Regions from separate parts of the Massilia sp. PAMC28688 genome, predicted to be linked through region 1. Evidence: predicted binding sites of a transcription regulator. Region 1 holds the regulator's gene; each other region holds the start of a gene.
The links. The regulator sigma-54, encoded in region 1, starts transcription at its own class of promoters, with help from an activator protein. The targets are predictions, from matches to a motif close to TGGCANGNAANCTGCTTT.

Region 1 (7,212 bases):
ATTCTTGTCTATCATGGTGGCAATCGAAGGCGACAGCGTCAGCGTTTCGTCATCGGCGCGCTGCCAAATCACGTCCATCGACCCGGACAGCATTTCCTGGCGCGACTTGCCGTCGCTTTGACCATGCCAGCGTAGCTGGTCGGACTGACCGCGAACGGCAATGGACTCGCTGATGTTGCTGCGCTCCAGCCCGGAGCCCGCTTCTGCGGAAAGCTGAAAACTGTACCGCAATGGCGATCCCTGCACTGAGCTGTTGCGCGACAGGTCCATCGTCACCTTGGGCTCGCCACCCGTGGTTTCAATGCCGGCAGCAATCTCGGTCTCTGTCTTGCGCGTCGTCTTGCGGGTGATGATGTTGATTGTCCCTGCAACGCCAAAGGGTCCGTACTCCGCCATGCTGGATTTGACAATTTCGATCTTTTCGACACTGACCAGGTCAAGCTCGGTGGGGGAACGCCCGACCGGCGCCTGCCCGTCGAGCAGTATCTGGGTATAGCCGGGCATGTTGAGAAGACCGATGCGCCCGTCACTGCTTACGGTCACGGCCGGTTCGCGCCGGAGCATGTCCTCGACCTTGCGGACGCCACTTTCCTCGATGCGCTTGCGCCCGATAATGATCTTCCCGGCGACGAACTGGCGCCGTGCCTCTGCATCACTTTGCGCGCCCGTCACCTGCACCACCGGCACCGCGGCCCCTGAAGCGTCATCGGCCCACACGGCAGCAGGCTGGCTAGCCAACAGCACAATGGCGATCGATCGATGCGTTATATTCACAGACATTTCCCCATTGTCGTTTGTGCACCCAGGCCGGCTCAAGCGCCAACGCCACGCCCGTCGATGCCGAGGGGAAATACTAGCAGCGGGAAAATCGTGAAACTTTGCGGCAAACGAGATTGGCATGCGGTTTCAGCCTCGCTACAACAGCTTCGCCGCTGCGATGACTAGCATGCTGCGGTTCGGTGCCGACACAGTGGACCGATCGGCCGACAGTTGCACGCGCAAGCGAAGCGCAATTGTCACGATAATCAACACCCTGCTTGCAAGACACGGGCCCCAGGCGCTCGCGCGGCGTCCAAACAGAAAATGGCCGCATGCGGTATCATCAAGGGCATGCGCATTGTTCTCATTACAGGTATTTCCGGTTCAGGTAAGTCAGTAGCTGTCAGGGTACTTGAGGACTCTGGATACTACTGCGTTGACAATCTCCCGCCCGCCCTGCTGCCAAGCCTGGTAAGCGCGCTCATTGCCGACGGTACCGAGTCGCTGGCGGTGGCAGTCGACGCCCGCAGCGCGCAATCGCTGGTCGAGCTGCCGGCCAATATCCGCATGCTTAAGGACGATGGGCACGACGTCAAGGTCATGTTCCTGACCGCCAATACCCATTCGCTGGTAGCGCGCTTTTCCGAAACGCGGCGTAGCCATCCCCTGTCGCACCAGCTGCGGCCCGACGAAAATCCCGCCTCGCGCCGCACCCTGATCGAATGCATCCTGGAAGAGCGCGAACGGCTGTCCGCCATCGAGCAGCTGGGACATGTGATCGACACCTCCGAACTGTCGGCCAACAAACTGCGCGCCTGGATCAAGGAGCTGGTGGCCATTGAGCGCGCGCCCATCACGCTGTTCTTCGAGTCGTTTGCATTCAAGCTGGGCGTGCCGCTGGACGCGGACTTCGTGTTTGACGTGCGTGCGCTGCCCAATCCCTACTACGACCTCACGCTGCGGCCGCTGACCGGCATGGACGCGCCGGTGATTGCCTTCCTCGACGCGCAGCCCAGCGCCGCCGAATTGCTGGAAGATATCCGCGCCTTTATCGCCAAGTGGCTGCCGTCATTTAAGACCGACAACCGCAGCTATCTGACGGTGGCGGTAGGGTGTACCGGCGGGCAGCATCGCTCGGTGTACATGGCCGAAAGGCTGGCCGCCTACTTCAGCCCGACCGAGCGCGTGGTACTGCGTCATCGCGAACAGAGCTAGTCCGCCCGCCACAGTCCGCAGGGGCCGCCCCCTTGAAGATCAGCCTTGCAAGTGCCGCAGCGGATGCGCGCTGTCCGGCCACACCGGCATGAAAAAGCGCGCCACCATGTCCTCGCTCACCTGCTCCAAAGTCGGCGGATTCCACTTCGGCGCATTGTCCTTGTCAATCACCAGCGCGCGCACGCCTTCCAGCACTTCGCCGTGTTCAAAGTTGTGCCGCACCATGGTGCGTTCCATGCGCAGGCAGCCCGCCACATCGAGGCCGGCACCGCGTACCAGCAGTTCGCGCGTTACGCACATCATCAGCGGTGAACGCTGGCGCATGGCGGCCAGCGCCTTTTGCGCGAAGGCACTGTCGTCGCCTTCGAGCGACAGCATGATGGCGGCGACCGACGGGGCGCCGAAATGGCGGTCGATGTCAGCGCGCGCTGCTGCCAGTTCACTGCTGCCAGACTGTCCAGCAAACGGCGCCGCAAAATTGCTGATCGCCTCGCGCAGCTGCGCCCCTGGCGTGGCGTCGATGAGCGCGCCAAGCGCTGCCATCTGCTCGTGCGGCACGAACAGGTCGGCCAGTCCCACGTACAGCGCATCGGCCGCACCGATGGTCAGCCCCGTCAGCCCCAGGTAGTTGCCCAGCTGCCCCGGCGCACGGGACAGGAAGTAGCTGCCCCCCACATCGGGAAACAGGCCGATGTTCACTTCCGGCATGGCCATCTTGGTTTTTTCAGTCACGATGCGGATGCGGCAATCCGGGCCGCCCTGCGCAATGCCCATGCCGCCCCCCATGACCACGCCATCCATCAAGGCCACGTAAGGCTTGGGATACAAGTGGATCAGGTGGTTGAGTGCGTATTCCTCGGTGAAAAAGTCTTCCAGCAGCGCGCTGCCTCCCATGGGCGTGGCATGACCGCACTCATGGAAAAAGCGGATGTCGCCGCCGGCGCACAGCGCCTTGGGACTGCTGCTGCCGATGACCACCGCATCGATCCCGGCGTCGTCACGCCACGCCTCCAGGATGGCGGTCAGGTCGCGCACCATCTGCAGCGACAGCGAATTGAGGGCCTTCGGGCGGTCGAGGGTGATGATGCCGGTTCGGTCGGCAACGCGATGCAGGACGTATGTGCTCATGGCAGGCAGTAGGAAAGAGAAAAGAGCGCTATTTTACCGCCGCACTGGAGCGCCACCAATTGCTTCCGGCAAGCCGCCCGGGCCCGCACCTGACCAGGGCGCCGGATGCTGACCGCGAACAGCAAAAAGGCGCCCTCGCGGACGCCTTTGGCTGTGGAACCCGGTGCAGTTACACCGCTTCCGGGCTCTGCTCTTCAGGCATGTGCTTGATGGCCTGGTGATTGTGGTCCTGGACCTTGCCCTTGTACTTCATGACCTGGCGGTCGAGCTTGTCGACCAGGCAGTCGATGGCCGCGTACAGGTCGTGGGAGAGGCTTTCCACATAGACAGTTTTGCCGGACAGGCGCAGATTGATTTCGGCCTTCTGGCGCTTTTCTTTTTCAGTGAGATTGTCGACGGTGAGAATCACGGCGATATCGATCACCTGGTCGAAATGGCGCTTTACGCGCTCGAGCTTGGCTTGTACGTATTCACGGATGGCTGGTGTCACTTCGAGATGATGTCCGCTAATTGTGAGATTCATACACACTCCTAAAGATGGTGTCACTTTCAGTTCATGCGCGTGCGCAGAGGAACAAGGCTTACCACCTGGCATTGCCAGGCAATACTGCAATCTACAGACACTTTCGGAGACTGACGGGCGGGATTTTGAGCGCTTCCCGGTATTTGGCAACGGTCCGGCGCGCAATGACCATACCCTGTTCCCCCAGCATGTCCGCAATCTTACTGTCGGATAATGGATTTTTAGGGTCTTCTGCTCCTGTCAATTGCACAATCAGCGCGCGAATCGCCGTCGAGGATGCTTCTCCCCCCGCTTCGGTGGCGACGTGGCTGCCGAAAAAGTACTTCAACTCAAACATGCCGTGCGGGGTCAGCATGTATTTCTGCGTGGTGACACGAGAGATGGTGCTCTCGTGCAGACCAAGTGTATCAGCAATTTCGCGCAGCACAAGTGGGCGCATGGCAACCGCCCCGTGCGAAAAGAAATTGCGCTGGCGCTCAACAATTGCCTCCGAAACACGCAGGATGGTGTCGAAACGCTGGCGCATGTTTTTGATCAGCCACTTCGCTTCCTGCAGCTGCGCGCTCATCTGTCCTTCGCCCTTGCCCTGCTTGAGCAGGCTGGCATACATATTGTTCACCCGCAGGCGCGGCATGACTTCATTGTTGAGCGATACCGACCAGCCGCCCTTGGCCTTGCGCACGATCACGTCCGGCACCACGAAGTCCGACACGTCCGACGCGAACACGGCGCCCGGATGCGGATTGCACTGGCGGATCACGGCCTGCGCCTCGCGCAGGTCTTCGTCATCGCAGTCGAGGGCCTTTTTCAGCTTGTTGAATTCGCGCTGCGCGAACCAGGCCAGGTGCTTGTCGACGATGGCCAGGGCCATGCGCCGCGTGACCAGCGGTACGCCCGGCATGGCCTTGATCTGCAGGCACAGGCACTCCGAGGCCGAACGCGCCCCCACGCCCACCGGGTCAAAGCTTTGCAGCAGCGCCAGCGCGGTCTTCATTTCGTCGAAGTCGATCTCCAGTTCGGCCGGCAGGCGTTCGTGGATCTCTTCCAGCGTTTCGGTCAGGTAGCCATTGTCGTCGAGCGCATCGATGATCAGCTCCACCAGTGCGCGGTCGCGCCCTTCGCTCACCGTTACCCGCATCTGCTCCATCAGGTGCTCGCGCAGCGTGGTCGACGACGCTTCCAGCTGCGGGCGCGAGTCTTCATCGTCCGAGCCCTTGGCACGGGTCTGTTCGCCCCAGTCGGCGTCGCCTTCCGGTCCCTGCGGCGCTTCGCTGTCCGGCGCATCGCCACCCTCCGCTTCGGCCGGCGCCGGTGCATCCTGGGCGCCCGGCTCCGGCGCCGCTTCGCCCGGCGTGGCATTGCTGCCGATGGCGCCGTCGGCCAGCAGGCGTACCGAGTGGTCAAGCGGATCGTCCAGGCGTTCGAGCAGCGGATTGTCGGTCAGCAGCTGCTCCAGTTCCTGGTGCAGCTCCAGCGTGGACAGCTGCAGCAGCCGGATCGACTGCTGCAGCTGCGGCGTGAGCGCCAGGTGCTGCGAGGTGCGTAGTTGAAGTGACTGTTTCATCGCTTACATGCGGAAGTGTTCACCAAGGTAGACGCGCCGTACCGATTCGTCCGCGATGATGTCGTCTGGCCGTCCCGACGCCAGCACCGCACCCTGGTTGATGATGTAGGCGCGGTCGCAGATGCCAAGCGTCTCGCGCACATTGTGGTCGGTGATCAAGACGCCGATGCCGCGCTCTTTCAGGAAGCGCACGATGCGCTGGATCTCGATGACGGCAATCGGGTCGACGCCGGCAAACGGCTCGTCGAGCAGGACAAAGCGCGGGTTGGTCGCCAGCGCGCGCGCGATTTCCACGCGCCGCCGCTCGCCGCCGGAGAGCGACATGGCCTGGCTCTCGCGCAGCTTTTCAATCTGCAGGTCGGCCAGCAGGTTGTCGAGGCGCTCGTTGATCTCGGTCTTGGAGAGCGATTTGCCATCCACCTTTTGCAGTTCGAGCACGGCGCGGATGTTTTCTTCCACTGTCAGGCGCCGGAACACCGAAGCCTCCTGCGGCAGATAGGACAGGCCGAGCGTGGCGCGGCGATGAATCGGCATGGTCGAAATATCGACCCCGCTGATATCGATACTGCCCGCGTCCGACGGCACCAGGCCCACGATCATGTAGAACGAGGTGGTCTTGCCGGCGCCGTTGGGGCCCAGCAGGCCCACGACCTCGCCGCACTCCACCTGCAGCGAGACGTCGCGCACCACCAGCTTTTTGCCATAACTTTTCTGCAGCCCGCGAACGATCAGCGTGCTGCCGCAGCGTTTCGGTTCCATGCTCAGGTCCCCGGCGACTGTGACGGAGCCGGAGCCGGAGCCGGAGCCGGAGCCTGCGCAGGCGTCTCCGTTGCGGCGCGCGGCCGGCGCGGGGCGATGATCAATTGTCCGCGGCCGCCGCCAGGCTTGCTGGCGCCGCTGGCATCATTGCGGGCCGTGAATACCTCGCGCAGACTGTCGTAGGAAATGTATTCGCTCTGGATTTCGTCAGTCAGGCGCGTGCCTTCCAGCTGGCGAATGCGGGCGCCGGAAAACAGCTTGACCAGGGCGCTGCGCTCGTCGTACTCGATGCGCGCCGCCTCCCCTTCCACCCACAGATTGGGGCCACCGTCGCGCTTCTGGCGGAAGGTCGCAGGCTTGCCACCGTTGCTGGTCATGGTGATCTGCATGTAGTCGTCGGCCGTGCGCTTGATGACCACCCGTTCGGCGCGCAGCACCAGCGTGCCCTTGGTCACAATGACGTTCCCGGTCAGGATGGTGGTCTGGTTGACTTCATCGACCACCAGGTCGGTGTAGTCGATCACGGCGGTCTTGCCCGCGTCTGCCTTTTCGGCCGAGGCGGACAGCATGGCCAGCCCCATGACGGCGATTGCGATAATTTTTTTCATGTTCTTGTCAGTCTGTTTGTTTGGTCTTGCCCGATGCTAGCGCGCCGCCGGTGGCGGATACACCATCCTGCCGCGGCCCATCGTGATCTGGCGCGTGGCGTCGTTGGCCTGCATTCCCATGCCGGTAATGGTGGCGCTGCCCATTGTCATCTTGACCTGCTGGTCCGTTTTCATGCGGTCTTCGTCCGGCAGCACTGTCAGCGCCTCGGTCTGCATCTGCATTGCGCGCGTGGTGGCCGATGCCGGACGGCTGATATCGACATTTCCCAGCAGGTCCACCTCGTTGTCCTGGTGCCGGATGCGCGCGCTGTTGGCCCTGGCCGTCATGGGCGGCGCGCCCGGGGTCAGGTTCTTCAGGATCGGCCGCTCGACGATGGACACGTCGCTGTGCGGCCGGTGCGTGAGGCGCTCGCCATGGAACAGGTAGCGCGGCTTGCCGTCAGGAGTCATGCGCACGAAGCTGAATTTTTCGATGATGTAATCCGGCTCGTCGCCCGCATCGGGGTTGAAGCTCACATCCGGCCGGTTCATGACCTGCACCAGCCAGAACGAACCGGCGGCCAGGAACACCCCGGCCGTGATCATCGCCAGCAGCGGCCAGCGGTGGGCTGTGCGCTTGTGTTTATCCATCAGGCGAAATACGGCGCCAGCGCCGC
Region 2 (7,212 bases), 2.7 Mb from region 1:
GCACCGTGTCCTTCTTCAATTCGATCTTGCCGCTGGTGATGCGCGCCACGTCCAGCAGGTCATCGATCAGGTGCACCATGTGGCTGACCTGGCGCCGCATCATGTCCGACACGCGCAGCACCGTGGCCGGATTTTCCGCACTGAGGCGGATCACTTCCAGGCCGCTGCGGATCGGCGCCAGCGGGTTGCGCAGCTCGTGCGCCAGCACCGCCAGGAATTCGCTCTTGCGCCGGCTCGCTTCCGACAGTTCGGCTGCCAGGCGGCGCAGGTCTTCGTCAGCCTTGCGACGCGCGGTGATGTCGGAAAACAGCAGGGCCACGATGCGGCTGCCCGGCTCACCCAGGCGCGTGGCATACACGTCGAACCAGCGACCCATGGCGCGCGCTTCCTCCACGAAGCGTATCGCCTCGCCGCTTTCGGCGACCCGGGCGTAGCGTTCCACCCAGCCGTGGTCAAGCTCGGGCACCAGTTCGTAAATCGTCTTGCCCACCGCATCCTGGCCCAGGCCCGTCTGCTTGGAAAACACGGGATTGACTTCGATGAAGCGGTAGTCGGCCGCCTGGTCGTTGGCATCGTACAGGATCTCGATCAGGCAGTAGCCTTCATCCATGGACGCGATCAGCTGGCGATAGCGCTCATCCGACAAGCGCGCCGCTTCCTCGTAGCGCTTGCGTTCGGTAATGTCGATGCCATGGACCATGATGCCGCTGATCTCGCCATCGGTATTGCGCAGCGCCACGTAGACAAAATCGAGCAGGCGCTCGTCAAACCTGCCATCGCTTTGGCGCACCGATACCGGCACGCTGTTGCCGACGTAAGACTGGCCGGTGCGAAACACATTGTCGAGCAGCGCGATGAAGCCCTGAGAAGCCACTTCGGGCAGCACCTCGCGCACCGGGCGGCCGAGGATGGCCGCACTCTTGCCGATCAGCTGGTAATAGCGCTCGTTGGCCATCTCGAACACATGGTCCGGTCCCTGGAGCGTGCACATGAAGGCCGGAGCCTGGTGGAAAATGCTCTGCAGGCGCGAGCTGAGCACCTCGGACTCCTTGAGCAGGCGTTCGCGCTCGATTTCGCCCAGCATGCGCGCGGTGGCGTCGCTGAAAATCTTCACCAGCGACTGCGCGGCGCCGGCATCGTCGCGCACGGCAATGGTCACGCCGTCGGCGTAAAAGCGCTTGCCATCCTGGCGCTGGTGCCAGCGCCGGTCCGGGGCGCGGCCGGTGGCCAGGGCCATGGCCCGTTCCAGCGCCGGCTGGCCGGCGGCCCGGTCTTCTTCGCTAAACAGGAGCGCAATGTCCTGGCCGCAAATCTCGCCCGCTTCCCAGCCCGTGATGCGGGCCGCCGCGCCGCTCCAGTCCGTCACCAGGCCTTCGGGCGTCATTTCAATGAAGGCATACTCCTTGGCGTTTTCCAGGATCAGGCGGGTGCGCTCGTTGCTGGCCTTGATCTGGGCCGCATGCAGGGCTTGCTGCATTTCTTCGATCTGGCGGTTCTTGACGTGCAGCTCGACAAAGAAGCGCACCTTCGAAACCAGGATGATGGGATTGATGGGCTTGGACAGATAATCCACGGCCCCCACGGCGTACGCCTTTTCGATCGGGAATTCACGGGGATCGGACGCCGTCACGAAAATGATGGGCAGGCTGCGCGAGCGCCGCCGCTCGCGGATCAGTTCGGCCACTTCCATGCCATCCATGGTCGGCATCTGCAAGTCCATCAGCACCACGGCAAACTCGCTGTGGAGCAGGTGGCGCAGCGCTTCGCGCCCCGAGTTGGCGCGCACCACACGGCAGCCGAGCGGTGCCAGCATCACTTCCAGGGCAAGAAGATTGGCCGGTTCGTCATCGACGATCAATACCTGGGTTTGCTGCATGCGCACTTTCTAGGGCAGGTGCGGTGAATACCTGGCTAATGGGGTTGGACGGGACGCCATTGTAGTCCGTCTGGCAATTATTGTCGCCGGGGATGGTTTCAAGAGGACGCCTGCTGCTGCAGCCGCTTGACACACCTGTCCTCCTACCCGGGGCGCAGCAGCGACGAGTGGCCGCCCAGGGCCAGCGGCAAGGCCCGCGCCCAGCGGTTGGACGAGAGCGAAAAGGTGAGCGAGCGCACCTGGTGGTACCAGCCCGCCGGCACATACAGCATGTCGCCGGGATGGACGATCACTTCGACCAGCGCGGCGTGGCGGGCCAGCGGAAAGCGCGCGTAGTCGGGCGCTTCCGGGTCGAAGGGCGAACCGAACAGGATGGCATTGGCCTGGCGCGGGTACAGGAACTGATCGTGGTGGGGTGGCGCCAGGAAGATGCGCTTGCTGCCCCACACCTGCGCGAAGATATTGTCGTCGTAATCGCAGTGCAGGGGCGTGACGGTGCCGGCGGGGCCCACCCAGAAACGGGGCGGGCCCATCTTGTCGAACCACGATGGCCAGTGGCACAGGGCATTTAACTGGCGCAGTTCCAGGTTGCCCAGGTAAGGAGGCAGGGCCTGGCTGCCGGCGTCAAGCAGGTCCAGGTAGGCCGCCATCGTCATGTCCTGCATGGCGCGGTCGGGCGCGAAGGCGGTATGGATGTAGTCGCCCACGCGGGCGCGTACCGGCAGGTGCCCAAAGCGCTCGCGCAGGCTGGCCGGCCCCAGCGCCGACAGCGGCCAGCGCTGCACCAGTCCCGTGACCAAAAACGGCAGGCCGCGCGCGGCGCGGGCCCGGAACGCATCCCCGTCCGGCGCCTTGACGCGCTCGAGCTCGCTGATGGGGGGCAAGTCGCGCGCCGCATGCCGGATCGCCTGGCGCATGGCCTCGATCGAGCTCACGCCCCGCACCTGCGCATCCCTGTCCTCGCGCGCAGCCTTGCGCGCCGCGTCCTGCTCCGGCGTGGCCGCCGGCTCCGGGCGCGGGGGCAGCCGCGGGGCTGCGGGGGCCGGGCCGTGGGGCCTGTCGGTGTTGTCAATGCCCATCCAATTGCTCCTTCCGTTTGCTTCGGCATGCTGGTTTTACGGCGTGACAGCATAGCGCATGGCCGCGCGCCGGGCCAGATGCGGCCTGATCACGCACGTCAACCCGTCATGATCCATGGTGAACCTGGACTGTGGCATCGACAAATGCTCCTTTTATTGCAGAGCACGTTAAAAAAATTCTCCTGGAAATGTTGCAGACCGTTGTATTTCGAGAATTGTCTCTTATAAAATTTATATTGAACGGCTGAGAAGCGTAGTATCGAATTTGCATAAAAATGCAAAGGCCTGGTTCAGGCTTCTCTAAACCAAAAGCAGCATATCCAAGGGATGATCCATGAAAAAATTACTAAAGAGTTCGCTTTGTTGTATTGCTTTGGTGGCATCAACTGTGCACGCAGGTGAAGTCGGTACGGCAACAAGGGAGGATGTGACACTGGCCACCGAGGCTGCCGACTTCTTCCAGTATGCAGACGGCGTCAATCCACAGGGAAATGCAGGGTCAACAGGCTTTGACGGCGCCTTTGACGCCTACGGGGACGGTGCATGGCAAAAGATGGCCAAGGTAACGCAGGCCGGCGACGCCTATCCCCTGACCTATGAGGCGTCCGACTTCCTGGGCAAGTTCAGCTTTACGTTCACCCTTGTCGATGGCAAGAACGGCACCTGGTCGATCACCAACACGGACCTGCTCAATGATTTGACGCTGGACCTGGTATTTGCCATGCACGTGGGCGGCGGCAGCGGCGCCTGGCTGTTTGACGACCAGTTCATCGCGTCCGGCCAGACGCTGCAAGGCACCTGGGTGCAGAACATGGTCAATGGACGTCAGCAACGTGTCACTGATTTTTCCAACCTGACCTTCTTCGGACGCGACCTGGTGCCCAGCATTCCCATTGTCGACGTTCCCGAGCCGGCAACCTTTGCCACGCTGGCCCTGGGTTTTGGCCTGATGGGTCTGGCACGCCGGCGCAGGCAGACGTAAGCTTTTTCCGGGCTTCCCGCACGGCCGGCTCCACAACAGCCGGCTTTTTTTTGCCTGATGACGCTACAGGGCAACCGTGCGGTTGCGGCCTGCTGCCTTGGCAGCGTACAGGGCGCGGTCGGCGCGCTCGATCATGTCGTCAACCTGCTCGCCGCTGCGGTAGCGCGTCATGCCGGCGGAAAAGGCCACGCGCAGCTGCGGCGCCTGCGCGCTGGCCTCGGTCTCGACCAGGGCAGCCCTGAGGCGCTCGATGCCGATGTTGGGGTCGCCCGGCGGTGACGCCGGCAACAGCATCAGGAACTCTTCGCCACCCCAGCGCGCCACCATGTCGGTGCTGCGCAGCTGGGCGCGGGCCTGGCCGGCAAAGCATACCAGCGCCTCGTCGCCCACCCGGTGGCCGTAGGTATCGTTGACCTTCTTGAAGTGATCGATATCGGCCAGCGCCACGAAAAAACCCGGCCCGCCCCGGGCCTGGCGCGCGATATGTTCGTCGAGCAGGCCAAGCATGCGGCGCCGGTTGGGAAGGCCAGTCAATTCGTCGTGGGTGGCCACTTTCTGGATATGTTCCAGGGCCGATTCGAGCGCCACTTTCTGGCTGCGCAGGCGGTCGCGCATGCGCGAGAGCTGGACCGAGAGCGTGGAAATGACGGGCAGCACGGTGGCCATCATGGCAAAGTAAATCAGTTCCAGCCGGGCAGGGTAGAACGCAGGATCGGCATGCGCGCACCAGGCCATGACGGCGCCCATCATGGCACTGGTATAAAACATGAGCAGCCGGACATTGCGCGGACCCATGTCGAACATCCCGAAAAACATCACCATGGCCAGGAAGATGAGATTGGCGGCATGGGCCGGACCGCTGACGGCGTAGGCAATGCCAATCAGGCTCTGGGCCACGAGCGCTTGCGGCAGGGCCAGCGAGGGCTCGGCAAAACGCAGGTTCAGGCCACTGCGAACCATGGCATAGAAGCTTAGCGCCGTGAGCGCGCACAGCAGACCGAGCACCTTGACCGCGCCGGCCTCAAAAACCTCGAACACCACGCCGTAGCCCAGCAGGGCCAGGCAGACGGTGTACATGGCCGCCGTCATCAGTACCATCGTCACGCGGCGGCGCTGGCGAAAGTCGTCGGTAAGGACCAGCGTGGCAATGCGGCCAAGCGCGGCAGGCCACCGGCGTTGGGTGCTGGTCGTCGCTGGAGGGGTGGTCATGAGGGGGAAATGTCAGGGCATGAAAGCGTTTGCCCATTATGCGGCAAAGAAACGTGCCGGCCCAGTCTTTCGCCCCTGCCGACGGGGCGTTGTGGCGCCGCGGCGTAAAAGTTACCGGCGCGCACACACGGGGGATTCTTTCTGGTATATTCTATTTCTACAAGGCAAAATTCCAGGCACTGTGCCGGCGTGCCTGCCGACGGCCAACACCCGGGCGCGCGGCCCGGGCTGTTGTGCTGAACGATCAGCGGCGCTGCAGCCGCCATTGCTGGTTGGCGGCGTTATTGACGGGATACTGGATGACCTGGGCGCCGTCGGCCTGGTTGGACGCCTTGACGTCCAGCACCATGCCGCTTAACTGGTTGGCCACCGTGTAATAGCCGGCGGCCGGGCTCGCAAAGCGCCACTTCTGGCCCGCGCCTGCCCAGTAATCCCATTGGGCGATGTCGGTGCCGGCCCGGGTGGAATTGCCATAATTGTCCAGGCTGCGCCGGCTGTTGGCATTGATCACGCTGTAGTAGCCATCGCCGTGTCCCATCACATACCAGGACTGGTGCTTGCCGCCGTTATCGGTGAACTGCTGCGCCAGCGCGCCGTTGGATGTGGAGGCGCCGGCAATCGTGAGCGCCTTGCCATTTAAGCGCGACTTGAAGGCATACAGGCCGTCGCTGATGCCGCCGCAGCCGGCAAAGCTGCTGAAGTTGCGGTTGAGTACCGGCCAGTCGCCGCTGTAGCTCATCTTGTGGAATTGCAGCTTGGCATTGCCGTTGTCGTTCAGGTCATAGTAGTGGGTGGAGACGAAATTGCAGCCATCCTGCTTGAGGACGCCCACATGGCCGGGGCCCTTGAAGCGCCCGTCCACGTTGGCCATGACGGTGCGTGTACCGGAGTAGGGCCCGGTGACGCTGGTGGCGCGCTGCACTTCGACCGAGTAGGTGCTGTTGACGCCATCGCAGCATTTGCCGCGGTTGACGAACAGGTAGTAGTAGCCGCCGTTGCGCACGATATAGGGCGCTTCGATGTCGGTGTGGCCACCGGCCCAGATCTTGGTCACCGGACTGGCAAGCTTGCCCGTGGCCTGGTTGATTTCGGCCACGCCAATCCCGCCGAACCACGAGCCATAGCTCATGTAGACCTTGCCGTCGTGGTCGCGAAACAGGGCCGCGTCGATGGCATTGATTTCGGAGCGCCCGCCAAACGACTCCACCACGATGCCCAGGTCTTGCCAGTTGGGGTTTTTCAGCGACGCCGAGCGCGCCACGCCGATGGCCGACGTGGAGGTGCCGAAGGTGGAAACGGAGTAGTACATGTAGTAGTAGCCGTTCATGTGGATCAGGTCCGGTGCCCAAAACGATCCCTTGAAGTCGGGGATCTTGGTCTTGATCCACGCCGGCCAGCTGCCAAACACCGGCGCCGGGCCACCGGTCCAGGTGACCAGGTCTTTCGAGGTCGAATACCAGATGCCGGTGCCGGTCGTGAAGTTGAAGTAGGTGTCGCCATCCTTGGTGATGGTGCCCGGATCATGCGCGTTCTGCAGTCCGGCAAGGTTGACGGCCGATGCCGGAAGCGCGGACAGCGCAAGGCAGCTTGCGAATACAAGGTTTTTCATAAGTCTCCTGACGATGGTTTTTTTTATGGGTGCAGCAGGAGAGAGCTTAGGAGCTTGTCAAGACTTTCACCAATGAATTTTTTTAAGGCTGCGATACCCGTTTTGGTATCGCAGGCAAACGAGTTCAGGGTGCCAGTTTGCCCGCCCACAGTTTTTCAATCAGCGCCGTGGGCCAGCCCTGGCGCTCTTCCGGGCCGCTGACGCAATCGTCCTCGGCATCGGCAAGATTGAGCAGCTCGGGCGGCAGGGCACGGGCCGAGGCTGTGCAATAAAACGTGCGTACAACGGGACGTGTGTAGCTGTGCTTGTTTTGTTCCACCACCACGGCCAGGCGCGCCGATTTGAGCCGCACCAGCGAGCCGGTCGGATAGATTCCTACCACTTCGATGAACGAAGCGAGCACCTTGGGGTCAAAATGGCCTTTCCAGGAAATCATTTTGGCCAGCGCATCGGCCGG
Region 3 (7,212 bases), 360 kb from region 1:
GATGCCGGTGTACGGCACCCAGGCATCGCGCTTCAATGACGATGGCGTGACGGCCCTGTACCACGGCCTGCTGCCCAAACTGGCCGAATTCGGCCTCAAGCCGCAGCCGGGCAAACTGGCGCAGACGGACATTCGCCACTCGAGCGGCAAGCACGTGATCGTGCCGCCGGCGCGTGCGCGCTACCTGGCCGAGATCGCGGACACGGTGCGCGGCTATCACAAGAACACCGCCAGGCAGGTCAAGCTGGCACGCGAGCGTCAGCAGCTGCAGGAAGCGAAGCGCATGCTGGCCGCCGCTTCCAAACATGCCGACTTCGATGACCTGATCACCGAGCGCGATCAGGCCATGGACGCCAATGCCAGGAAGCTGCTGGCCATGTGGCCGGACATGCAGGCCGCGTATGCCGGCGACGATTACGTGGTCAAGATCCGCGACAAGGAAATCCGCACGCGCCTGATCCAGCACACCCTGTCGGGCACCAGGATCCGCAAGGTGGCGCTGCCGCGCTATGAAGACCACGGCGAAGTGCTGCGCTTCCTGATGCTGGAAAACGTGCCGGGTTCATTCCCCTTCACCGCCGGCGTATTTGCCTTCAAGCGCGAAGGCGAAGACCCGACCCGCATGTTCGCCGGCGAAGGCGACTCGTTCCGCACCAACCGCCGCTTCAAGCTGGTGTCCGAAGGGATGGACGCCAAGCGCCTGTCGACGGCGTTTGACTCCGTCACCCTGTACGGCGCCGACCCGGCCCTGCGTCCGGACATCTACGGCAAGGTGGGCAACTCGGGCGTGTCGATCGCCACCCTGGACGACATGAAGGTGCTGTACGACGGCTTCAACCTGTGCAGCCCGAGCACCTCGGTATCGATGACCATCAATGGCCCCGCGCCGACCATCCTGGCCATGTTCATGAATACGGCCATCGACCAGCAGATCGACAAGTTCGCGCAAGAGAACCAGCGCCAGCCAACCGCCGACGAAACGGCCAAGATCCGCGCCTGGGTGCTGCAGAACGTGCGCGGCACGGTGCAGGCGGACATCCTGAAGGAAGACCAGGGCCAGAACACCTGCATCTTCTCGACCGAGTTCTCGCTCAAGGTCATGGGCGATATCCAGGAGTATTTTGTGCACCACATGGTGCGCAACTTCTACTCGGTATCGATCTCGGGATACCACATTGCCGAAGCGGGCGCCAACCCGATTTCGCAGCTCGCCTTTACGCTCTCGAACGGCTTCACCTTCGTGGAAGCCTACCTGGCGCGCGGCATGCACATTGACGACTTTGCGCCCAACCTGTCGTTCTTCTTCAGTAACGGCATGGATCCGGAGTACACGGTGCTGGGCCGGGTGGCGCGCCGCCTGTGGGCCGTGGCCATGCGCGACAAATACGGGGCCAATGACCGCAGCCAGAAGCTCAAGTACCACATCCAGACCTCGGGCCGCTCGCTGCACGCGCAGGAAATCGACTTTAACGATATCCGCACCACGCTGCAGGCCTTGATTGCCATTTACGACAACTGCAACAGCCTGCACACCAACGCCTACGACGAGGCGATCACCACGCCGACCGATGAATCGGTGCGCCGCGCGCTGGCGATCCAGCTGATCATCAACCGCGAGTGGGGCCTGGCCAAGAACGAGAACCCGAACCAGGGCTCGTTCATCATCGAAGAACTGACCGACCTGGTGGAAGAAGCGGTGCTGCAGGAATTCGAGCGCATTGCCGAACGCGGTGGCGTGCTCGGAGCCATGGAAACCGGCTACCAGCGCGGCAAGATCCAGGAAGAGTCGATGCTGTACGAGCACCAGAAGCATGACGGCACGCTGCCGATCATCGGCGTCAACACCTTCCGCAATCCGCATGCGAGCGATACGCCGCAAAAGATCGAACTGGCGCGCTCCACGGACGATGAAAAGCAGTCGCAGCTGACCCGCCTGGCCGACTTCCACAGCCGCCACGCGGCCGAGGCGCCGCAGGCCCTGGCCGCGTTGCAGCAGGCTGCCATCGACAATGCGAATGTGTTTGAAAAGCTGATGGATGCGGTGCGGGTGTGCTCGCTGGGCCAGATCACCACGGCCCTGTTCGAGGTCGGTGGCCAGTACCGCCGCAATATGTAAGCTGCCGCGCGCAGGCGCGCCCCGGCCCCGGCATCTTGCCGGCGCCGGGTTTTTTTACGCCTGGAGCGGGCGCCCCACCGTGGCGCCGGCCACCAGCCTGGGCTGCCACAGCTCCTGCATGGGCGCGGCGCCGTTGACCACGGCAGAGAGCATCTCGATCATCTTTGCGCCCGCCTTGTCGGCGCCCGGCTGGTCGATGGTGGTGACCCTGGCGCCCACCAGGGAATCTTCTATGCTGCCCCAGACGATGACGGACACCTCGCGCCCGATCTCCACGCCGGCGTCGAGCAGGGCGCGCACGGCGCCGACCCCGGAAAGGTGATTATCGACAATGACGGCCGACGGCGGGGGACGGCATGCCAGGAGTTGTTGCATGGCCTGGTAGCCGGCGCGGCGGTCATGGCTGTTGTCGACCAGGTGGGCCGGATCGGTGGCCAGACCAGCCTCACCCATGCAGCGCAGGAAGCCGGTACGCCGCTGGCAGGCAAAATTCAGGCTCAGCGGGGCACTGATCATGCCGATGCGGCGGTGGCCGTGCTGCAGCAGGTGCTGGCACGCCATGACGATGCCGGCCTCGTTATCGAAATCAAACCAGGCATAGGGCTGGTCCAGTTCGGTGCGCCCGTGGGCAACAAAGGGGAAGCCCTTGCTGACCAGGTAGGCAATGCGCTGGTCGTGGACCAGGGTGCGGCTGACCACCAGGCCATCGACGCGCTTGCCGCGCACCATGTGCTCGTAGGAAGGCAACTCGTTACGGGCCGATACGGGGGCGATGATGAGATTGCGCTTGCTCGCTTCGAGCGCTGCCGACATGCCGCCCACCACTGCCAGGAACATGGGGTCGCCCAGATCCACGGGCGAAAGCGGATAGATGATGCCAAAGACATTGGTGCGGCCCACGGCCAGGCTGCGCGCCATGGGGTTGGCTTCGTAACCGGAGGCGCGCGCTGCTGCCAGCACCCGCGCGCGCGTGACTTCGTTCACTTCCGGATAACCGTTCAAGGCGCGGCTGACGGTGGTTTTCGATACGCCCAAATGGTCGGCAAGACTCTTAAGATTCATACATCCACAGGCTGGTCCTTGTACACAGCCTGCGATTATAGCAACGTCCTTCTCATGGACCGCTTGATGGCGCGCAGCGCCGGGCGGCGCCCTGGTGGGCGAAGCAGATGGCGTAAATGGGCGGCAAGGTGGTGGACACGGTCTCCCAGCTGTCGCCACCATTGGCGCTCGCCCACAGCCCGCCCGTGGTGGACCCCATCAGCAGGGTACGGCCATCGTCCGCCACGGCCAGGCCATGGCGGTACACGAGGTCATAACAATGCTCTTGCGGCAGACCGGCGCGCAGGGCCGTGAAGGTCTTGCCGCCGTCCGAGGTGCGGGTCACGGCCATGGCGCTGTCGACGGGGATGCGGCGCTGGTCCGCCTCGGCCGGCGCAAACCACGCCGTCTCCGGGTCCGAAGGATGAGCCGCCACGGCAAAGCCGAAGCGCGAGACGGGCGCCGTGACGATTTCAGCCCAGTGCCGCCCGCCATCGGCCGAGCGCCACATGCCGTTATGGTGCTGGCACCAGAACACGTCGGGATTGGCGGCGCACGGCACCACGCGGTGCGGATCCTGCACGGCTTCATTTTCGTTGAGCTCGGGCGGCATGTAGTCGGCGCGCATGCCGGTCGACGATACCGTCCAGCTGGCCCCGCCGTCTTGGCTGCGCCACACGCCGCCGCAGGATACGGCCACCAGCAGGTGGCCGCTGTTGCGGGGGTCGACACTGATGCTGTGGATGCCCGGCACATCGTAGCCGCCGCCGAACCACTCGCTGCGCTGCGGCACGTCCCACAGCGCGCGCACCAGTTCCCAGCTGCTGCCGCGGTCGCTGGACTTGAACAGGCCGCCCGGCAGGGTGCCGGCCCACAGCACCCCCGGCTCATCGTGGCCGCCCGCTTCCAGCGCCCAGATCAGCCTGTTTTTCCATTCGACGGGATCGGTGCTGTCGGCCGGCTTGGGCGGATAGGCAGGGGCGGCAACTTCGGTCCAGCTGTCGCTGCCGGGGTCGCGGCGGTGCAGCTTGACGCCAAAATGGCCCAGGTTAAGGGCGGCATACAGGGTGCCGTCGCGCCGGTCCGCCAGGGCCATCGATACCGGCTCGCCCAGGAAATGGCGGTGCGCGACCTGCCAGCGCCCGGCCTCCTGGCGCAGCTCGAACAGGCCCTTGCGGGTTGACAGGTAGGCAGTGTCGTACATGGTCATCCTCCGGATAGGGCCTGCAATATATAGACAGTCGACGCGGGTAAAAGTGCATCCTGCAGTCCGACACGGTCGGCCGCCCGGCGGCCATCGATGAACACCACCACATTCTCGCGCAGGTGGCCCTGCTCATCGACGATGTAGGAACGCAGCTGTGGATTGGCACTGAATGCGCGCTCGAGGGCAGCGTGCAGCGTGGGCGCATCGACAGCCACTTCCGGCACCGGCAGGAAGCGGGCCAGCTGCTGCGTAAAGATCAATCGGGCCATGCTGCCTCCACAAGTGAAGCCAGATTTTACTCCCGCCGCCCGTCGCGCGATCCGATAATTTTATTTGCCAAAAGGAATAAATAGATTCATTCGATTAATTAATGACTCTAATAAACATTCTGATTGCCAATTAAACCCTCGGATAAATTAATTAATATAAACATATTGCTTTCCTGCTGGAAAACTCTTTGTCGGATAACTTTACAGCATAATCCCGGTTCAGATCCGGGACAGCGCTAAGTCCCTGTTTACTAAGGAATCGTGATATTTGGCACGCTCTTTGCTAATATCCCCATGCAGGCAGTAGCCCCAAACAAATCAAATTCGAGGAACATATGAAACTTCTGAAAAAAATCACCGCAGCGGCAGCAGTAGCACTGGCAATGGCCGGCAATGCAAACGCAAACGTCGTACTGAACGACTGGGTCTTCAATCCTAACGGCGGCGGCTTCGCTTCCGGCCAGGTCATCAACGAATACCTGGACGTGAACGGCAATGCCTTCATCGAGCTGACCAACACCGGCGGCGGCACCTTCTCCTTCACGGAGCACGCAGCCTTCAACCTGGTGCAGGCAGACAGCAACGGTCAGCTGTTCCCAATCAACTACGCTGGTGGCAACATCACGGCAACGTTCGTGGCAACCGGCACCGGTAACTTCTCCGGCGCGTTCCAGTTCACCGGCGGCACCATCCGCATGTACCAGAACCCAACGAACAACCAGTACGCCACCACCGACGGCATGTACGGTGCTGACCTGGGCAACATGATTGCTGAGTTCGAAGTCCTGCCTGGCGGCGGCGGTCTGGTAGACGGTTCCGGCCTGCCAACCAACAACGGCCAGATCAGCGTATTCGCCAAGGCAGTTGCCGGCGGCCTGGATGCTGGTTACTTCTTCCGCGGCAACGGTGCCGACCTGTCGGGCGAAGACATCCTGTCGTTCGCGTTCACCAACGCTAACACCGTTGGCGCCCCAACCAACAACATGGTTGGCGAGATCGCTTGCCAGTTCGCCGGCTTTGGCGGCCCAGGCTGCGCCGGTGGTACGTACTCGAACGTTCCTGGCAGCCACTTCTTCGTCAGCAACAACGGTCAGTTCAAACTGGCTGAAGTACCAGAGCCAGGTTCGCTGGCCCTGCTGGGCATCGCCGTACTGGGTGCAGGCGTTGCTGCTCGCAAGCGCAAGCAAGCCTAAGCATTTCTCGGCATGACACTGAGCGGACTGCGGTCCGCTCTTTTTTTTGCCCATGTTTTCCCCGTATTTTGCCCGAGCCGGCGGCAAGGCCGGCAAGCGACGTAAAAACAGGCCGCATGCGGCCTGTCGGGATCTGCAGGGGTGTGCCCGGATGTGCCGGGGTTTGTGCCAATGTATCGCTACTTGAGCAATTCTTCCAGCGGCTTGCGTTCCGAACGCGAGGTGGGCGCCTTGCCCGCGCCCAGCCTTCCCATGTACACCGGGAAACCGGCATCATTGAAAATCAGGCGCGCCGTTTCCCGCTCCAGCTTTGCGGCCATGCCGTGCAAAGGCATGGTGTCGGTAAACTTGACATTCTCGCGCACGTACTTGGAAAAGATCAGCGGCGTCATTTCCGGCTGCATGTGCAAGCCCAGGTGGGTAAGGGTGAGCCAGAACCGCTGGACCGCGCGCCCGGCCTGCACATAGTCGTCAATCGACTGCGGCTGGCGCTTGGCCTTGAGCACGAAGTGCGCGGCGCAGGCCACGCCAGGGACAAAATCCATCTGCAGGCGGGGCGCCCAGGTGCCCATGACGCGGTTCATGGTGGACAGGCGGCCCCAGCGGACCATGGCCCACTTCATCATCTTGAGCGTCATGGCATCGACGCCCAGTGCCTGGTCCGGCACCCGGTCGGGACTGTGGGTCACGCCCCAGTGGATGATCTTGCGATGCGTTTCATATGCTTCCGGCATCGACAGGCGCAGCCGGGCGTTATTGAACATCAGGCGGGCGGTGCGCAGCTTGACGCGCGTGCCTTCCAGCCAGGTGACGCTGTAATGCTCGCCCACGGCCTCTTCCAGCGCCGCCTTTTCGGTGGCGGTCAGGGGCCGGGTGCGCAGGGGCCGGCGCTGCACGCTGCGCCGGGTGATGGCCGGAATCAGGGGGCTGGGAGTGATGGCCGGGTCGCGTTCCAGGCGCACGTCGAACACGGGTTTTTCTTCCGGCGTGCCGCTGCGGCGCACGATATCGGCGCGCATGCCGTGGCCGCTGGCAGCCAGGGCCAGCGTTTCCAGCAGGGCACCATAGGAAATCTGGCTCGGATGGCCATCAAGGTCGTACACGCAATGCTCGCGCGTATCGTAGCCATGCACGGCAACGTGGTCTGGGGCAATGATTTCAAAGCGCCAGCACTGGGTATTGTCGCCACTGGGCGCCCAGCGTGCCAGGTCCAGGATCTGGTGCATGACCGAGGGGCCGCTCATTGCCCCACCCCCGCCTTGGCCATCTGGCGCTTGCCGATCATGATGGCCAGCTTGTGCAGGGGGTGGCTGTTGCCACCGGGGCGCCAGGTATGGACCATCTTGTTGCGATAGGCATCAAATTGCATGCCGTGGGGCGCGGCCA
Region 4 (7,212 bases), 1.1 Mb from region 1:
CCCTGCAGGAACTCAAGCAAGGCTTGAACGAGAGCGAAACGGCGCGCGCCTGCGAGGTGTGGCAGCGCAAGTTCGGCACGGTGGCGACCGATCCTGCCGAGCGCAACAAGCAGATGCGCTTCCTGATGCAGCGCGGGTTTTCCCAAAAGGCGGTGCGCACTGCCATGAAGGGGGACCCTGGCGAGGATGACTGGTAGCGGGCAGGTTGCTCGTCCGGGGGCGCAGTGCCGGGCTCAGAAGTCCGGCCGGCGCGGCATCCGTACAACTGTGCATTGCCGCACAAGCGGTTCGCACGCACACTGTTTTTGTCCAAGGCGGAAAAGCGAGGACTTGACGTCCCTGGCATGGCCCGTAACGTCGCCTGGCAGCAGCCGGGCGCCTTACTCCTCAACGGCTATGTACATGGGGCGCCGAGCCTTCGCTTTTCCGTCTTTTTGTTTGCCAGCCGTGCCCGGGCTATCATTGCCCGCGAATATCATATCAGTCTGACAATCTCCACTCAAATAACCCTGCCGAGCAGCGCTGTGCTAAAATTTCATGGTTTTAGCAGCGCCGCATGAGCGGTTGTTGCCGTAGAAGCTGCGGCAACGTGCGTAAGCACACTGGCTGCATACTATTTACGCCGCATTTCGGCATTGGTCTTTATGCCCCTGTCTTCTCCCGTTCCCCGCGCGCTCCGCCATACCCGCGCCATCGAAGTCGCTGCCTACCTGCGCGACGATGGGCTGTGGGATCTTGACGCGCGCATCACTGACGTCAAGGTCAAGGATGTCACGCTCGCTTCCGGCCTGCGCCCGGGCGGCACCCGCCTGCACGACCTGTCCCTGCGCCTGACCATCAACCTTGAGCTCGTTGTAGTGGACGCCGAGGTGTCGTCCGACGCCGTGCCCTATCCCGGCTATTGCGACACGGTCGGCCCGGCCTACAAGCAATTGATTGGCTTGTCGCTCATGAAGGGTTTCCGTGCGGGCATCAAGGAACGACTGTCGGGCGTGCTAGGCTGTACGCACCTGAGCGAACTGGCGCAAATCCTCCCGACGGCTGCCATTCAGGCCTTTGCCAATGACGTCATCAAGACGCGCGACGGCGATGGCGACGACCTGCTGCCCGACCGCCCGTTTCAAATTGAACGTTGTCATGCCCTGCGCGCCGATGGCCCGGCAGTGGCCAGGTATTACCCGCGCTGGGTTGCCAAGCCGGTGTCCTAGGCCTCACGTAGCGCAGCAGCAGTTTGCAGTCCTCGCAGTCCCGTTTTAGTTGTTTTGAACCCGCACTTAACCGTATTTCCACATTATCAGTATCAGAAGAAGGGAAGCCAGCATGAAAATCCATGAGTATCAAGGCAAAGAAATCCTCCGGCAGTTCGGAGTGACGGTACCGCGCGGCATCCCGTGCATGTCCGTGGAAGAAGCCGTCAAGGCTGCCGAAGAGCTGGGCGGCCCGGTCTGGGTAGTCAAGGCGCAGATCCATGCTGGCGGCCGCGGCAAGGGCGGCGGCGTGAAGGTGGCCAAGTCGATGGAACAGGTCAAGGAATACGCCGAGCAGATCATGGGCATGCAGCTCAAGACCATCCAGACCGGCCCCGAAGGCCAGAAGGTGCGTCGCCTCCTGATCGAAGAAGGCGCCGACATCAAGAAGGAACTGTATGTGTCGCTGGTCACCGATCGCATCAGCCAGCGTGTGGTGCTGATGGCTTCCAGCGAAGGCGGCATGGATATCGAAGAAGTCGCGCACAGCAATCCTGAAAAGATCCACCACATCGCGATCGATCCCTCAGTGGGCCTGACCGATGCCGAGATCGACGACATCGCCGGCAAGATCGGCATTCCTCCCGAGTCGTTTGCCGATGCGCGCGTACAGTTCCATGGCCTGTACAAGGCATATTGGGAAACCGACGCGTCGCTCGCTGAAATCAACCCGCTGATCGTGACCGGCAGCGGCAAGATCGTCGCCCTGGACGCCAAGTTCAACTTTGACTCCAACGCCCTGTACCGCCAGCCCAACATCGTTGCCTACCGTGACCTGGACGAAGAAGATCCGGCCGAAATCGAAGCATCGAAGTTCGACCTGGCTTACATTTCGCTCGACGGCAATATCGGCTGCCTCGTCAACGGCGCCGGCCTGGCCATGGCCACCATGGACACCATCAAGCTGTTCGGCGGCGAGCCGGCCAACTTCCTGGACGTGGGCGGCGGTGCCACGGCTGAGAAAGTCACGGAAGCGTTCAAGATCATGCTGAAGAACCCGGGCCTGAAAGCCATCCTGGTCAACATCTTCGGCGGCATCATGCGCTGCGACGTGATCGCCGAAGGCGTGATCACCGCATCGAAGGCTGTTTCCCTGCAAGTGCCGCTGGTTGTGCGCATGAAGGGCACCAACGAAGACATCGGCAAGAAGATGCTGGCCGACTCCGGCCTGCCGATCATCGCCGCCGATACGATGGAAGACGCAGCCAAGGCCGTGGTTGCCGCTGCTGCTGGTAAAGCCTAATTCGAAGGAACAAATATGTCGATCCTGATCAATAAAGATACAAAAGTCATCACCCAGGGAATTACCGGCAAGACCGGCCAGTTCCACACCCGCATGTGCCGCGACTATGCCAATGGCAAGAATGCCTTTGTCGCAGGCGTGAACCCCAAGAAAGCCGGCGAAGATTTCGAAGGCATTCCTATTTTTGCCAACGTGGCGGACGCCAAGAAGGAAACCGGCGCCAACGTGTCGGTCATCTACGTGCCGCCGGCCGGCGCCGCTGCTGCCATCTGGGAAGCCGTGGAAGCCGAGCTGGACCTGGCCATCTGCATCACCGAAGGCATTCCCGTGCGCGACATGATGGCGCTCAAGGACCGCATGGCCAAGGCCGGCTCGAAGACCCTGCTGCTGGGCCCTAACTGCCCGGGCCTGATCACGCCGGACGAAATCAAGATTGGCATCATGCCGGGCCATATTCACCGCAAGGGCCGCATCGGCGTGGTGTCGCGCTCGGGCACGCTGACGTACGAAGCGGTGGGCCAGCTGACCGCGCTGGGCCTGGGCCAGTCCTCGGCTGTCGGTATCGGCGGCGACCCGATCAACGGCCTCAAGCATATCGACGTCATGAAGATGTTCAATGATGACCCTGATACCGACGCTGTCATCATGATTGGCGAGATCGGCGGCCCGGACGAAGCCAACGCGGCTTACTGGATCAAGGACAACATGAAAAAGCCGGTGGTCTGCTTCATTGCAGGCGTGACCGCGCCACCGGGCAAGCGCATGGGCCACGCCGGCGCGCTCATCTCGGGCGGTGCCGACACGGCCCAGGCCAAGCTGGACATCATGGAAGAGTGCGGCATCAAGGCCACCAAGAACCCGTCGGAAATGGCCCGTCTGCTGCAGGCCATGTTGTAATTTGTAACGACTTGCTAGGCAGTAGATAATAACGGGGAGCATAATGCTCCCCGTTTGCATTGGAATTGCGCACAAAATCCGGAGAACGCGAAGTGGCAAAAATCATCATTACGTCTGATGGCAAGCTCATCAAGGAAGTGGAACTCGTCAAGGAGAGGATGACCATCGGGCGCAAGCCGCATAACGATATCGTCATCGACCACCGCGCCGTGAGCAGCGCCCATGCCACCATCACGGTCATGCTGGACGATGCGATCCTGGAAGACTTGGGCAGTACCAACGGCACCTTTATCCAGGGCGAAAAGGTCACGCGGCGCCAGCTGGCAAGCGGCGACCGGATCACGATCGCCATTTTTGAACTGCAATACCTGGCCACGCCACCCAAGGCCGCACCGACCGGGAAGGTGGAAGTGATGAACGGCGCGCACAAGGGCAAGACGCTGCCATTGAATAAACCCTTGACCACGGTCGGCAAGCCGGGCGTGGCGGTGGTGGCCATTACTTATGCAAGTGGTACCTATACAGCAGCCAAGATTGATGGCGAGCAGGGGCCAACGGTCAACGGCGCGGAGCTGGAACACGAGCCGCGTCGGCTGGTACAGGGTGACGTGCTCGATCTCGCGGGTACGCGCATGGTTTTTTTGGCAAAATAAGTGACAATTTCCGTCAGACGTTGCGCTGTTCACGCTCCGCGACAAAAATTGTCAGGTCACGCGCCGAATTTTGACCATTTCCATAATCGAAGATTAACGAATAGCCGCAAATCGATGCTCGTCTGAGCTGGCACACCGATTGCTATATCCCTGGTACAGACACCTAGTCTTTGTTGAAGTAAAACCCCAAGGAGATTTACCATGAAATCGATGAAAATTGTTAAAAAAGCACAAGCCGGCTTCACCCTGATCGAATTGATGATCGTGGTCGCCATCGTTGGCATCTTGGCTGCTGTCGCACTGCCAGCGTACAAGGATTACACGGTACGTGGCCGCGTGTCGGAACTGATCACGAATGCCTCGGCACAAAAGCAAACTATTGCTGAAAATCTGGGCGACGATCCAACTAACCTGGGAACGACTGCTAATACAGGCGCTTGCCGCGGGGTGAAGGATACGACCGTCGCGACCACTAATATGGCGAGCATGGCATGCGCAGGCGGTGTAATCACCGTGACCGGTACCGCCAAGACTGAAAACGTCGTTCTGAAATTCCGCCCAACTGTGAACGCAGACGGCAATGTGACCTGGACTTGCGGCGCCACCGCTGACACGATGTTCCGTTTCGTTCCTGCTGAATGCCGTAACGTAGCGTCCTAATACGAATCTCGTCGCCGTTTTGACGGTAGCGATTCTGTAAAAAAATACCCCAGAAATGGGGTATTTCCGTTTTTGGCTTGGCAAATGATTGGGCTGGGTGAGCGATGAACGCTGCAACAAAAAATGCATCGTGGCGTCACGGGATAGTTCTTTCGGGGGTCCGGGAATGGCCAGTGCTGGTGCTACTAATCGCCAGTATGGCCATGCTAAATCATTTCGCTCCCCATAGCCACAATGCCCAGCGGATCACGCACCTGGCCTTATTGGCTTTCGCTTCGGCGTATATTTTCATCAGACGCTCGCGGCTCATTTGGCCCAGCAATCCGGCCGGTGGCATCGCACTTCTGCTGTTTTTCTTACTTGGTGTGATCTCCTCAAGCCGCGCTTATGCGCCGTCCTATGGCTTCCTGGAGGTTGGATACACGCTGCTGCTCGTTTTGACAGGGTTAGCGGCGGGAAGGGAAATGGCGGACTCTTACTCAAAGAAGTTGAATTGGGTTCTGACAATCTGCGCGATTGGATGCGCAGCTTATCTTCTCCAGGCTTTCGTGGGCTTGTCGATATTCGTTCAGATGGGAATTACCCCTGGTGTCGGTGATATCATCCAAAACTTCGAAAATTTTCGGTTTTTCAATCACGCACAAACAGTGACCGTTCCCCTCCTGGTGCTGCTGTGTTGTCGCGCCAAGACCCAAAAAGTACGGTACGCCGTATTCATTCTCGCGGGGTTTTGGTGGATGTTACTTTTCACTGTGGGTGGACGCGGGACCATGTTAGGCCTGGGGGCAGGGGTTTTGGTTGCCCTAGTGCTGATGAAGGGGACAGCGAAACTTTTCGTTGGTATGATGGCGCTGACGGCCATCACAGGGTTCGTTCTGGATTATTTGATTTTTTATCAGTTACCTCCCGTTTTCGGTCTTGAGCCTTTTGGCCATTCAAGCGCATTGGTCGACCGGACAGTGCACGACCCGACTAGCTCTCGCACCTATCTATGGCGTCGCTGTTTGCAGATGATCGCTGCTCACCCAATGCTCGGCGTCGGGCCCATGCACTTCGCGCATGGCGGGATGGATCTCAGACTCGGCAGCCACCCGCATAGTTGGGTTATGCAGTACGCGGCAGAATGGGGCATTCCAGCGGTAATCTGTCTTATCGCGACAATCGGTGCGGCCGGACGGCGCCTGTTTTGCCAAGCGAAGGCGCTGGCGACAACAGATGTGTCCGACGGACTGGTCGCGACTGGACTGATTGCAACCGGGACTGCCATTGTGGTTGACGCGCTGGTGTCAGGTTCCTTCATTATGCCGATAAGTCAGTTGCTTATTGTCACGTACCTGGCATGCGCCAGCGGATGGGTATGGTCGAGAACCCGGCCGTCAACATGGACTGTAGTCCCCCAATTTGCGCTGCGAGGCGCGATTGGGATAGCGGTCATCATGGTGGTGCTTGGGGTTTCCGTTGATGCTGGCGATCTTCCCGGAAGTCACACGGACTACCCTGTTAAGGGTCCGGGTTTTTCAATCTTTCCACGTTTCTGGTTTGACGGGCGTTTCTAGGCTGGTGTCATGTGCGCTGCAACTGGCGCAGAGTTGGGCCGCTATCCAGCGCGATGTGATTTTCTTAGTCGTGCACGCGGCCATTGTATACAGCGTTTTGTGGAAGAAGGGGGCCTTTAGTGCTAGACCGAGGCGGTCCAATCCCCTGATTTGCCACCATGCTTTTCCAGCACCCGCACATTGGTCATGACCATGCCGCGGTCGGCCGCCTTGCACATGTCGTAAATGGTCAGCAAGGCCACCTGCACCGCTGTGAGCGCCTCCATCTCCACCCCCGTCTTGCCCACCGTGTCTACCTGGGCGCGGCAATGGATACATGACTGCAGCTGATCAATCTCGAATTCCACCGCCACCCGCGTGATCGGCAGCGGATGGCACAGCGGCACCAGGTCGCTGGTGCGCTTGGCGCCCATGATGGCGGCAATGCGGGCAATGCCGAGCACATCGCCCTTGCGCGCCGTTCCTTCAAGGATAAGCGCCAGCGTGTCAGGTTTCATGACAATGGTACCGGCCGCAACGGCAATCCGGTGGGTGTCGGCCTTGCCGCCGACATCCACCATGTGGGCTTGTCCGGCAGCATCGAAGTGGGTGAGGGGAGAAGCGTTTTTTGGGTCGTTCATGGTCGTGGTAACAAAGTGTTTCCGATCGGTCGAAGGCAGCGTACATGCGCCACTTGCGGTTATCATAGCATCGTGAAAATGAAAATTCCTCCTGCCATGCGACTCACACGCTTGCCGCAGCTGGCGCTCGCTGCAGCTGTCGCGGCCGCCATCTCCAGCACGGCGCTGCAGGCGGGCGCCCAGACGGGCCTGGACCAGAGCTTGCCGATGCTGGGCGACACTGCCCGCGGCGACCTGTCGCCCGTGATGGAGCGGCGCATCGGCGAGGAAATCATGCGCGACATCCGGCGCGACCGCGATTTTCTCGATGACGCGCCGATTGCCGAATACCTCAAC

Region 2: KY495_RS18210 (PEP-CTERM sorting domain-containing protein) is a predicted target of sigma-54. The motif match lies at 3,210-3,227, and genes of this name have one in related genera.
Region 3: pepA (flocculation-associated PEP-CTERM protein PepA) is a predicted target of sigma-54. The motif match lies at 4,903-4,920, and genes of this name have one in related genera.
Region 4: KY495_RS11280 (pilin) is a predicted target of sigma-54. The motif match lies at 4,169-4,186, and genes of this name have one in related genera.

Annotation. Positions count from the first base shown of each region.
Region 1 covers NZ_CP080378.1:1,358,378-1,365,589, forward strand. Annotated here, with positions in the region: gene KY495_RS06035 (TonB-dependent siderophore receptor) at 1-774, opposite strand, end outside; gene rapZ (RNase adapter RapZ) at 1,111-1,974, shown strand; gene KY495_RS06045 (enoyl-CoA hydratase/isomerase family protein) at 2,014-3,102, opposite strand; gene hpf (ribosome hibernation-promoting factor, HPF/YfiA family) at 3,272-3,625, opposite strand; gene KY495_RS06055 (RNA polymerase factor sigma-54) at 3,717-5,189, opposite strand; gene lptB (LPS export ABC transporter ATP-binding protein) at 5,193-5,948, opposite strand; gene lptA (lipopolysaccharide transport periplasmic protein LptA) at 5,951-6,556, opposite strand; gene lptC (LPS export ABC transporter periplasmic protein LptC) at 6,593-7,186, opposite strand; gene KY495_RS06075 (HAD family hydrolase) at 7,186-7,212, opposite strand, start outside.
Region 2 covers NZ_CP080378.1:4,040,497-4,047,708, forward strand. Annotated here, with positions in the region: gene KY495_RS18200 (response regulator) at 1-1,876, opposite strand, end outside; gene KY495_RS18205 (cupin-like domain-containing protein) at 2,020-2,955, opposite strand; gene KY495_RS18210 (PEP-CTERM sorting domain-containing protein) at 3,383-3,937, shown strand; gene KY495_RS18215 (diguanylate cyclase) at 4,001-5,146, opposite strand; gene KY495_RS18220 (family 43 glycosylhydrolase) at 5,391-6,755, opposite strand; gene KY495_RS18225 (HD-GYP domain-containing protein) at 6,880-7,212, opposite strand, start outside.
Region 3 covers NZ_CP080378.1:1,716,450-1,723,661, forward strand. Annotated here, with positions in the region: gene icmF (fused isobutyryl-CoA mutase/GTPase IcmF) at 1-2,116, shown strand, start outside; gene KY495_RS07725 (substrate-binding domain-containing protein) at 2,171-3,178, opposite strand; gene KY495_RS07730 (glycoside hydrolase) at 3,231-4,361, opposite strand; gene KY495_RS07735 (MoaD/ThiS family protein) at 4,364-4,633, opposite strand; gene pepA (flocculation-associated PEP-CTERM protein PepA) at 4,969-5,826, shown strand; gene KY495_RS07745 (molybdopterin biosynthesis protein MoeY) at 6,006-7,070, opposite strand; gene KY495_RS07750 (ThiF family adenylyltransferase) at 7,067-7,212, opposite strand, start outside.
Region 4 covers NZ_CP080378.1:2,497,043-2,504,254, forward strand. Annotated here, with positions in the region: gene recX (recombination regulator RecX) at 1-197, shown strand, start outside; gene KY495_RS11260 (DUF2889 domain-containing protein) at 645-1,208, shown strand; gene sucC (ADP-forming succinate--CoA ligase subunit beta) at 1,321-2,490, shown strand; gene sucD (succinate--CoA ligase subunit alpha) at 2,506-3,387, shown strand; gene KY495_RS11275 (FHA domain-containing protein) at 3,480-4,040, shown strand; gene KY495_RS11280 (pilin) at 4,242-4,700, shown strand; gene KY495_RS11285 (O-antigen ligase) at 4,805-6,256, shown strand; gene moaC (cyclic pyranopterin monophosphate synthase MoaC) at 6,379-6,876, opposite strand; gene KY495_RS11295 (M48 family metalloprotease) at 6,955-7,212, shown strand, end outside.